2 regions of the Mesorhizobium sp. LCM 4577 genome follow, and region 1 is predicted to be linked to the other one. Evidence: predicted binding sites of a transcription regulator. Region 1 holds the regulator's gene; the other holds the start of a gene.
What was found. Region 1 encodes LexA, which represses DNA repair genes until DNA is damaged. Its sites were predicted from a motif close to TGTTCNNNNTGTGTTCNG; they were not measured.
Positions count from the first base shown of each region.

Region 2: the regulator LexA is predicted to act here: its motif matches at 2,251-2,268, upstream of dinB (DNA polymerase IV).

Region 1 is NZ_MDDU01000024.1:273,146-277,911, reverse strand. Features, by position in the region: gene LCM4577_RS22990 (ComEC/Rec2 family competence protein) at 1-1,327, shown strand, start outside; gene lexA (transcriptional repressor LexA) at 1,321-2,061, opposite strand; gene glp (gephyrin-like molybdotransferase Glp) at 2,178-3,383, opposite strand; gene moaC (cyclic pyranopterin monophosphate synthase MoaC) at 3,383-3,859, opposite strand; gene trpC (indole-3-glycerol phosphate synthase TrpC) at 3,861-4,673, opposite strand; gene trpD (anthranilate phosphoribosyltransferase) at 4,678-4,766, opposite strand, start outside.
Region 2 is NZ_MDDU01000004.1:177,468-181,963, reverse strand. Features, by position in the region: gene LCM4577_RS09385 (SDR family oxidoreductase) at 1-30, shown strand, start outside; gene LCM4577_RS09380 (aldose 1-epimerase) at 35-907, shown strand; gene dinB (DNA polymerase IV) at 919-2,184, opposite strand; gene LCM4577_RS09370 (cupin domain-containing protein) at 2,479-2,859, opposite strand; gene LCM4577_RS09365 (hypothetical protein) at 3,266-3,457, shown strand; gene LCM4577_RS09360 (hypothetical protein) at 3,826-4,101, shown strand; gene LCM4577_RS09355 (hypothetical protein) at 4,131-4,361, shown strand; gene LCM4577_RS09350 (TadE/TadG family type IV pilus assembly protein) at 4,393-4,496, opposite strand, start outside.

The DNA.
Region 1 (4,766 bases):
CGCCGGGATCGCGCTCATCTCGATCGCGGCATACCTCGTGATCTCCGGCATCGTGGTGGCGGCCGAGCGAAGCTTCATTATGCTCGCCGTGATGCTCGCCGCCGTGCTCTTCGACCGCGCGGCGCTCACCATGCGCAACCTGGCGATCTCGGCAATCGCGGTGATCCTCGTCTCGCCGCACGAAGTGGTCGGCCCGAGCTTCCAGATGTCCTTCGCCGCCACCGCCGCCCTGGTCGGCGCCTATGCCGGCTTTGCCGACTATCGCGCCGGCAAAACGACCGCGCCGCCGGCAAAACGTTCGTTGCTCGGGTTCCTGTCGCGAAAACTGGCGGTCGGTGTGGGTGGCGCCGCCGTGACGTCGCTCATCGCGGGCAGCGCGACATTACTGTTTGCGATCTGGCATTTCCAGCGCGTGTCGCCGCTCAGCCTGCTCGCCAACCTGGCGGTCATGCCGATCGTCTCGCTGATCGTCATGCCGTTCGCCGTGCTGAGCGCACTGGCCATGCCCTTCGGCTTCGACGGTCCGTTCCTCTTTGTCATGGGCAAGGGGCTGACGGCGATGATCGCCATTTCGTCGTGGATCTCCGAGCGCTCACCGGTCGACGCCGTCGGGCTGATCTCGATCCAGTCGGTGCTGCTGGCGACGGTCGCGCTGGTGATCGCGACGATGGCCACCACCTGGCTGAGGCTTGCCGCCGTTCCCTTTGCGCTCGCCGCGCTGCTGGCCATTCCGCATGTCCGCACGCCGGATGTACTCATTTCCGAGGACGCGCATCTGGTGGCGATGCCGATCGGCGGCGGCGAGCTTGCCGTCAATCGCGAACGTTCCAACGAGTTCACCACCGACAACTGGAAACGGGCGCTGAAAGCCGAGACAATCGTGCCGCCGGAGACGTTTGCCAAAGATGCGCTGGACATCGCCGATCCCGTCGACCTGCCGCCCGGCTCGCCGTTCTACTGTACGGGTGATCTCTGCATCGGCCGGCATCCATCCGGCGCCATCGTCGCACTCGCTGAAAACCGCGACAGTGCCCGGCCTGCCTGCGGCTTCGCTGATCTCATCGTCATCAACGACGCCACCGCCTACAATCCTTGCTACGATCCGCGCGTGCTTGTCGTCACCAAGCGGCAGCTGGCGCGCGACGGCAGCGCCGCCGTCTTCTTCGATCCGCAATCGGCAACCGCGCGGCCGGCCGTCCGCTATGCTGTGGAAGAGCCATATCGGCCCTGGCACGAGCAGCGGAAATATACTCGCGAGGCGAGAGGACTGCCGCCTTATCAAAAGCCTGAGCGGGCGGATGCGAAACCTTCGCAACCGGATCAGTAGCGGCGGATCAACCCAACAAGCTTGCCCTGCACCTTGACCCGGTCCGGCCCGAAGATGCGGGTCTCGTAGGCCGGGTTGGCGGCCTCCAACGCGATCGAGGCGCCCTTGCGGCGGAAGCGCTTGAGCGTCGCTTCCTCGTCATCGACCAGCGCGACCACGATCTCGCCCGGGCTTGCCGTGTTGGCGTTGCGGATGATGACGGTGTCGCCGTCGAAGATGCCGGCTTCTATCATCGAGTCGCCCTTGACCTCCAGCGCGTAATGCTCGCCGCCGGCGATCATGTCCGGCGGCACTGTGATCGAATGCGTCTGGTGCTGGATGGCGTCGATCGGCACGCCGGCGGCGATGCGGCCCATCACCGGAATGGATACGGCGGACCCGGCATCGTCGTCATTGCTTGGCGTCGGGGCGCGCGATGGCGCAGCCGGCTTGATCTGACGGTTGAGATTGTTCTGACCCAGGCTTCCCTGGATGACGCTCGGCGAAAACTTCTTCGCTGCATTGAGGCCGGGGGCGATCGAGTCGGGCAGCCGCAACACTTCCAGCGCTCGCGCCCGGTTCGGTAGCCGGCGAATGAAGCCGCGTTCCTCCAGCGCCGTGATCAGCCGGTGGATGCCGGACTTGGAGGCGAGGTCGAGCGCTTCCTTCATCTCGTCGAAAGACGGCGGAATCCCGCTTTCCTTCAGCCTTTCGTGGATGAACATCAGAAGTTCATGTTGTTTGCGCGTCAGCATGGCGGCCCCCACGGGTTCTGAAACCAGAATCAGAAAAACAAACCCAGAACAAACACTATCTGTTCCAGTTGTGTTCCGCAACCGTTTAAAGTTTAGTGAATTTGTTGACGTTTTGTTTAGCGTAACATCAGAACGCTGCATTCGGCGCCGGTTTCGGCTGCCGGCGCGAAAGGCTCGCGCACGATCAGGCCGTTGGCGTCGGCGAGCATTCTGAGCATCGAGGAGTCCTGGATGCTGAAGGGAGTCGCAATCAGCGTGCCGGCGTCCTCGCGCACGACGGCGCGCACATAGTCCTGCCTGAGGTCGTTGGCCTGCATCGCGGCGCCCAGCCGGGCCACCCGCACGTCCTGCCTGTGGTCGCGGCCGCCGAGCCGGGCAAGCAGAGGCTTCAGGAAAAGCTGCGAGCAGACGATGCTGGCCACCGGGTTGCCGGGCAGGCCGATGCAGCGGACATTGCCAAGCCGGCCGAACATCAGAGGTTTGCCGGGGCGCATGGCGATCTTCCAGAAGTCGAGCTGCATGCCTTCGCCGGTCAGCACGTCATGGATCAGGTCGTGGTCGCCGACGGAGGCGCCGCCGAGCGTGACGATGACATCGGCATTCGCCTCGACCGCTTTCCTGACCAACGCGGCGATCGCCTCCTTGCGGTCGGCGGCGATGCCGAGATCGAGCGCACGTGCGCCGACCGACTGGGCGGCGGCGGCGACGCCATATGCATTCGACGAAATGATCTGATCGGGGCCGAGCGCGCTGCCCGGGGGCAGCAGTTCATCGCCGGTGGCGATGATTGCGACCAGCGGCCGGCGTACGACATTCAGGGCGGGATGGTTGGCCGAGGCGGCCAGCGAAAGGGCTGCCGCATCGAGCACGCGGCCCTTTTCGAGCAGCACGTCGCCCTCACCGAAGTCGAGCCCGCGGCGGCGTACGTTGCGTGCTTTCGCGGTCGGTTCCGTGACCTCGATCCTGCCATTGCCGCGATCGCGGACGTTTTCCTGAATGACGATGGTGTCGGCGCCTTCAGGCAGCGGCGCGCCGGTGAAGATGCGCACGGCCTGGCCTTCGCCGACGGTCCCGGAAAAGCCGCGGCCGGCAGGCGCCGTGCCTATGACTTCGAGTTGCGCCGGCGCCGAAGCGACGTCGGCGGCGCGCGCGGCGTAGCCGTCCATGGCGGAGGCGTTGAAGGGCGGCTGCGTGCGCAGCGCCACGACCGGTTCCGCCAGGACCCGCGCGGCTGCATCCGCCAGCGGAATGCTTTCGCCCGGCAAAGGTGCTGCGCCATCGAGCAGGCGTTCGAGCGCTTCGGCGACCGGAACCAAAGCCATCAGGCATCCACCTTGTAATCGCCCGACTTGCCGCCGGTCTTCTCGACCAGCCGGATACCGGAAATCACCATGCCGCGGTCCGCCGCCTTGGCCATGTCGTAAATGGTGAGGCAAGCGACCGAGGCGGCGGTCAGCGCCTCCATCTCCACGCCGGTCTTGCCGGTGACACGGGCGAGCGCGGTGACCCTGAGGCCGGGCAGCGTGCGGTCCGGCTCGATCTCGACGGCCACTTTGGTGAGAAGCAGCGGATGGCAAAGCGGGATCAGCTCATGCGTCTTCTTCGCGGCCATGATGCCGGCGATACGCGCTGTGCCCAGCACGTCGCCTTTCTTGGCGTCGCCAGCAAGAATCATCTCCAGCGTTTCAGGTTGCATGGAGACAACGCCTTCGGCGATCGCCGTGCGCGTCGTCTCGGCCTTGTCGCCGACATCGACCATGTTGGCTTCGCCCTTGGCGCCGAGATGGGTGAGGGCCATATCAGACGGCCTCGGCCGCTGCCTTGCCCGTCAGCAGAAGCTCGGTTGCCGCGGCCACATCGGCCTGTCGCATCAGGCTCTCGCCGACCAGGAAGGTGCCGATCTTGCTCTTCTCCAGCCGGCGGCAATCCTGATGCGTGAAGATGCCGCTTTCGCCGACCAGCAGCCGGTTCGCCGGCACCATCGGCGCCAACCGTTCGGAAGTCTCAAGGCTGGTCTCGAAGGTCCGCAGATTGCGGTTGTTGATGCCGATCAGCCGCGACGACAATTTTAGCGCACGCTCCATTTCAGCCTCGTCATGCACCTCGATCAGAGCGTCCATGCCGAGCTCGAAGGCGGTCGCTTCGAGGTCCCTGGCCAGCGTGTCGTCGACGCTCGCCATGATGATCAGGATCGCGTCGGCGCCCCAGGCGCGCGCTTCGTAGACCTGGTAGGGATCGAACAGGAAATCCTTGCGCAGGGCCGGCAAGCGTACCGCTGCCCGCGCCGCCGTCAGGAATTCCGGCGCGCCCTGAAAGGACGGAGCATCGGTCAGCACCGAAAGACAGGCTGCGCCACCTTTCTGATAAGCCCCGGCGAGCGCCGGCGGATCGAAATCGGCGCGGATCAGGCCTTTGGAAGGGCTGGCCTTCTTGATCTCGGCGATCAGCGCGAAGTTGCCGGCCCGGCGCTTGGCGTCGAGCGCCGCGAGGAAGCCGCGCGTCGCACCGGCATCCTTTGCCCGCGCCTTGATCTCGGCGAACGGTACCTTCGCTTTCGCCGCGGCGATCTCGTCGCGCTTGTAGGCTTCGATCTTGCGCAGGATATCCGACAAGGCCTTATCCGTTCGAAATCTCGACAAGCTTGTCCAGCACGCCAAGCGCGCGGCCGCTGTCGATCGCTTGCGCCGCCGCCGCGATGCCGTCGG
Region 2 (4,496 bases), on a different contig from region 1:
CAGAACATCGCCGTCGACGGCGGCTGGTGAGGGCATGGCCGGCGCGATCGAGCTGAACGACGGGCAGTCGAGATTGGTCTTGGCGCCTGAGAAGGGCGCTGCGATCGCCCGCTATGACGCTCTGGTCGTCGGCACCGCGCCAGTTCCCGTGCTGAAGCCTGGCGATGGCACCGGCGCGTCTGGTTGCCAGCTCCTCGTGCCGTGGTCGAACCGCATCTCCGGCGGGGGCTTCACCTTCGACGGCCGCTTTCATGCCGTCGAGCCGAATGTGCCTGGCGAAGCTTTCCCGATCCATGGCGACGGTTTCCAGAAGCCGTGGCGGCTTGTCCGCCATACCGACAGGGAAGCCGAACTCGCCCTCGATGACGGCGCGATCGGCCCTTATCGCTACAGGGCCTCGGTGGCCTACGCGCTGCGGAACGGAGCGCTGGAGGCGCGCCTCACGGTGGAGAACCGCGCCGGTATGCGCCTGCCTTACGGCCTCGGTTTCCATCCCTGGTTCCCGCGCGGCGACACAACCCTGCTGAAGGCGAAGGCGAAACGAGTCTGGCTTGAGGACGAGCGCCATTTGCCTGCCGGCGTCGTGCCGGTGAGCCAGCATCCGGGCTGGGATTTCGCGCAGGCCACGCCGCTGCCGCCGGAGTGGGTGAACAACGCCTTCGACGGATGGGACCGTCGCGCCTCGATCTCGCAGATCGAGGACGGGATCAAGGTCACGCTCATCGCTTCGCCGGAACTCGACGTCTACATCCTCTATTCGCCGTCGCGCGATGCCGACTTCTTCTGCTTCGAGCCGGTCTCGCACCCGGTCGACGCGCATCATGGCGAGGGGCTGACTGTGCTCGAAGATGGGGAGGCGATGAGCGCGACCATGCGGCTGGATTGGGCGGTCGTGGAGACGGATTGAGCACCCGCCCTCTACAACTCCTTCTCCGCCAGCTCCCTGAACCCGTCCGGCACCGAGCGCGTGCCTTCCAGCGCCACCGTGCCATAGCCCACTGCCTCCTTGCCGAAGCGCTGGCGAATCTTGTCGACGGCGCGGTCGGCGCCGAAGCGGGCAAGGCCCTTGCGGCTGCCGGGCCTGAGCTTCTCGTCGGCGAGGCCGAGCGGCAGTTCGAGCTGCAGCTCGGCATGCTCCTCCAGATGCGAGACGGAGATAGCGAGCAGCGAGATATCCCGCTCGCCCGGATGGGCGGCGAGCACGCCGCGAACCAGCTCCTCGGCGATCTCGGCGAGCATGGTGGTGGCCTGGATCGGCTGCTCCAGCGTGACGGAGCGGGTGACGGCGCGCATATCGGCGAAGCGTACACGCACGGTGACCGTGCGCCCGGGCCGGTCCTTGGTGCGCAACCGGCTCGCGACGCGGTCGGCCAGATGCAGCAGCGTCGGCACGAAGACGCGCGGCAGCGCGGGCTTGCGGCCCAGCGCCGACTGCGCACCGGCGGAATGTGCGCGCCGATGCGTCTCGAGCTTGCGCGGGTCGCGGTTCCAGGCGAGCGCGGCGAGCTTCTGGCCGGCGGCGTGGCCGATCAGCCGCTCCAGCGCGCCGCTATGCGTGCGCGCCAGCTGCCCGATCGTCTCGACGCCGATCTCGGCGAGTCTCGCCTTGGTCGCCGGGCCGACACCCCACATCAGCGTTACGGGCAGGTCGTGCAGGAAAGCGAGCTCGCTACCGGGCTCGACCACCACCAGCCCGTCGGGCTTGGCCACCTGCGAGGCGATCTTGGCGAGATGCTTCGTCCGCGCCACGCCGATCGAAATCGGCAGGCCGAGCTCGGCCTTCACCCGCTCGCGGATCTTTCGCGCGATCTCCTGCGGCGACCCGAACAGATGCGTGCAGCCGGCGACGTCGGCAAAGGCCTCGTCGATCGAGATGCGTTCGACCAGAGGCGTGAAATCGTCGAGTACCTTGATCGCCGCGTCGCCGAGGCGCTGATACTCGCTGAAGCGCCCGCCCACGAAGATGAGCTGCGGGCACAGCTCGCGCGCCTTGCGGCCGGGCATGCCGCCGCGGACGCCAAACACCTTGGCCTCGTAGGAGGCGGCCAGCACAACGCCGCCGCCGACGGCGATCGGCTTGCCGCGCAATGATGGATCGAGCAGCTGTTCGACGGAAGCGTAGAAGGCGTCGAGATCGGCATGCAGGATGGTGGCGGCCGCAGCGGTGGTCGTGGTGGCGGCCATCAAACGCTCCCATGGCCATTTGTGTGGCATTGCAGCATTAGCTGCATCTTTTGTAAGGGGAATTAGCGGAACATAAAGAGAACAAAAGAAGTTCTCTGTCAAGCCGCCACGTTTGAACGTGCAAGGTTCCACAACCTGTGGCTACAGCCGCAGATAGAGCGCAGGTTGCGTCCTGAGGAAATGTTGCCGCAAGCGAAAGAGGGGCGCCTCAGGGCCACCCGCTCTTCGCTTCTGTGCCGAGGTCTGGGACGACCCCAGCTTCTGCCGTCTCACCTTCGAAGGCGATCGACTGCGCTATGCCGGCTTGGCGTATTGCTCGGCACTCAGGACCTCAATGCATTGGAACGGCTGATTGCCTTCCACCCAGGCGTCGTGGCCGGGCGGGATGGTATAGGAAGAGCCGGCCTCGAAGGTCTTTTGCGTGCCGTCGGTCAGCCGCACCGTGATCGAGCCGGACACGACATAGCCGACATGCGAGACTTGGCAACTGTCGGTCTTGACCACCGGTTTCACGCATTCCGACCACTTCCAGCCCGGCTGCATGTTCATCCGCCCGAGCGTATAGCCCGGCAGCCGGACGATCTCGACACGCGTCTTGGCCGGCGCGCGGACCTCGTCGGGATTGTTGTGTGATTTGGATTCGAGCTTCGTCACATTCACAGCAGTTTCAGCCACGGCATCCTCCCATATGTGAAGCGGCGCCTGACATTGCGATCGTCGGCGACCGCTGTCTCATACATACGCCTTATTATGAGAGTTCGCTAATGTAATTGGAGGCATTCCTCGACCGGGAGATTTTGGCGCTTCTCGTCGAAAGTTATTGCGGACCTGATCGCCGGGTGCTTTCCTGTTTTCGCACTGGCACGGCGGTGGTTGAGGGACCCATCCGTTCTCGCTCGACAGGAGAATTCGATGCGACCCTCGGCAAAGATCAAAGCGATACCGTCGCGCCTTTTCGCAATCCCTATAAGCATGACGCCCACCTGCTTCAGCGCTGGCCGAACGCCGCGCCGGCGCAACATGTCCGGGCGAGGGGACAAACTTTTGGGCGGGATAATCAACAACCACCAGGAGGAAACCGATGCTTGATCCAGCCGTGAAAGGCTATTCGCGCCCGCCGGTCATTGCCGCCCGTCGCGGCCCGCCGGCGCTTCGCCAGTGCTGCGACAGCTATGTCTGTCCGGTCTGCGCCCAGGTCGTCGAACTGACGGATTATCGCCAGGTGCTGTGGCACCAGCAGCCCGGCCATCAGCCGATGGACGTCGAGGACTGAGTATCGCGAGCTCAATCGCTCGGACATATGGAGCGGACTCGATGCTCGATGTGGGGTCCACCGCGTCAAGGAATGGCCCGCGGTTTCCAAGAACACGCGGGCCGAGAGTGGATTGGCAAAAAACAACGTTCCGCCAGGCATCCGGCTAGATGCGTATCAACTGTCTGGACCATCTTCAGACTGAAGTCTCACCCATGGAACGCAGAGGCCCGAGACATCGATTTGTAAGAAACAAGAGGACATCAATTTCATTTGGTAGCAAGCCGCCGGACAAAGTCCCTTCATCGGCGGTTGATCACGGAGTGCCTGCCATTCCTGCGATATGGCAGGCACTCCTTCCCTGTTGAAGCCCCTTGGAGTTGCTGACCATGCAACTCGGCAACATGATCGCGAACCTGTTTGCAGCGCTGTTTCTGGCGGTGTTGATTGGCGGCGTCTTCCTCCTCTTCGGCAGGCCGCTCTTGCCGCAACGCCAGGCCCAGATGGTGATCCTTCTTCCGATCGACACGATCGCGACAGGATCGGTGCGCAAGGCCTGTGTCGAGCCGTGCCTGCCGGTCCGCTTCGATCTCAAGCTCGCGCCCGTTAGGCCGCCCGATGAAGGCAGGCGGGGGAACCAGCCCGTGGCTCATGCCGTTGAATGAGCGAAGGGATGGCGCTGGCGGAGGCCGCCATGGATAATTTCGAACTCATCGATCTTCTGTGCGTCATCGACGCATGCGCGAGCGACCGTTTGGCCGGGCGTGTCGTGGCGATGTCGAAGGCGGTCGAGGAATTGCGCGTGTTGACTGGCGATTTCGTCTCGTCGGACGAGGACGCGACCAACGCCTTGACGCAGGTCGCGCTCGAGCGCGGCTGCGCGGTGCTCTTCGACGAGCAGCCGGGCGCGGATATCATGGGCTAGCGCAATCTCTTCCAGACCGGAAGATTGGTGCTCATTTCGCCAGGGTGATCATCCGGCCCGCATATGCCGCCCGGCCCCCGAGTTCGGCCGTGCATTCCGACTTTACGGCTGAGTTTCCTATCATCGCGATAGTGT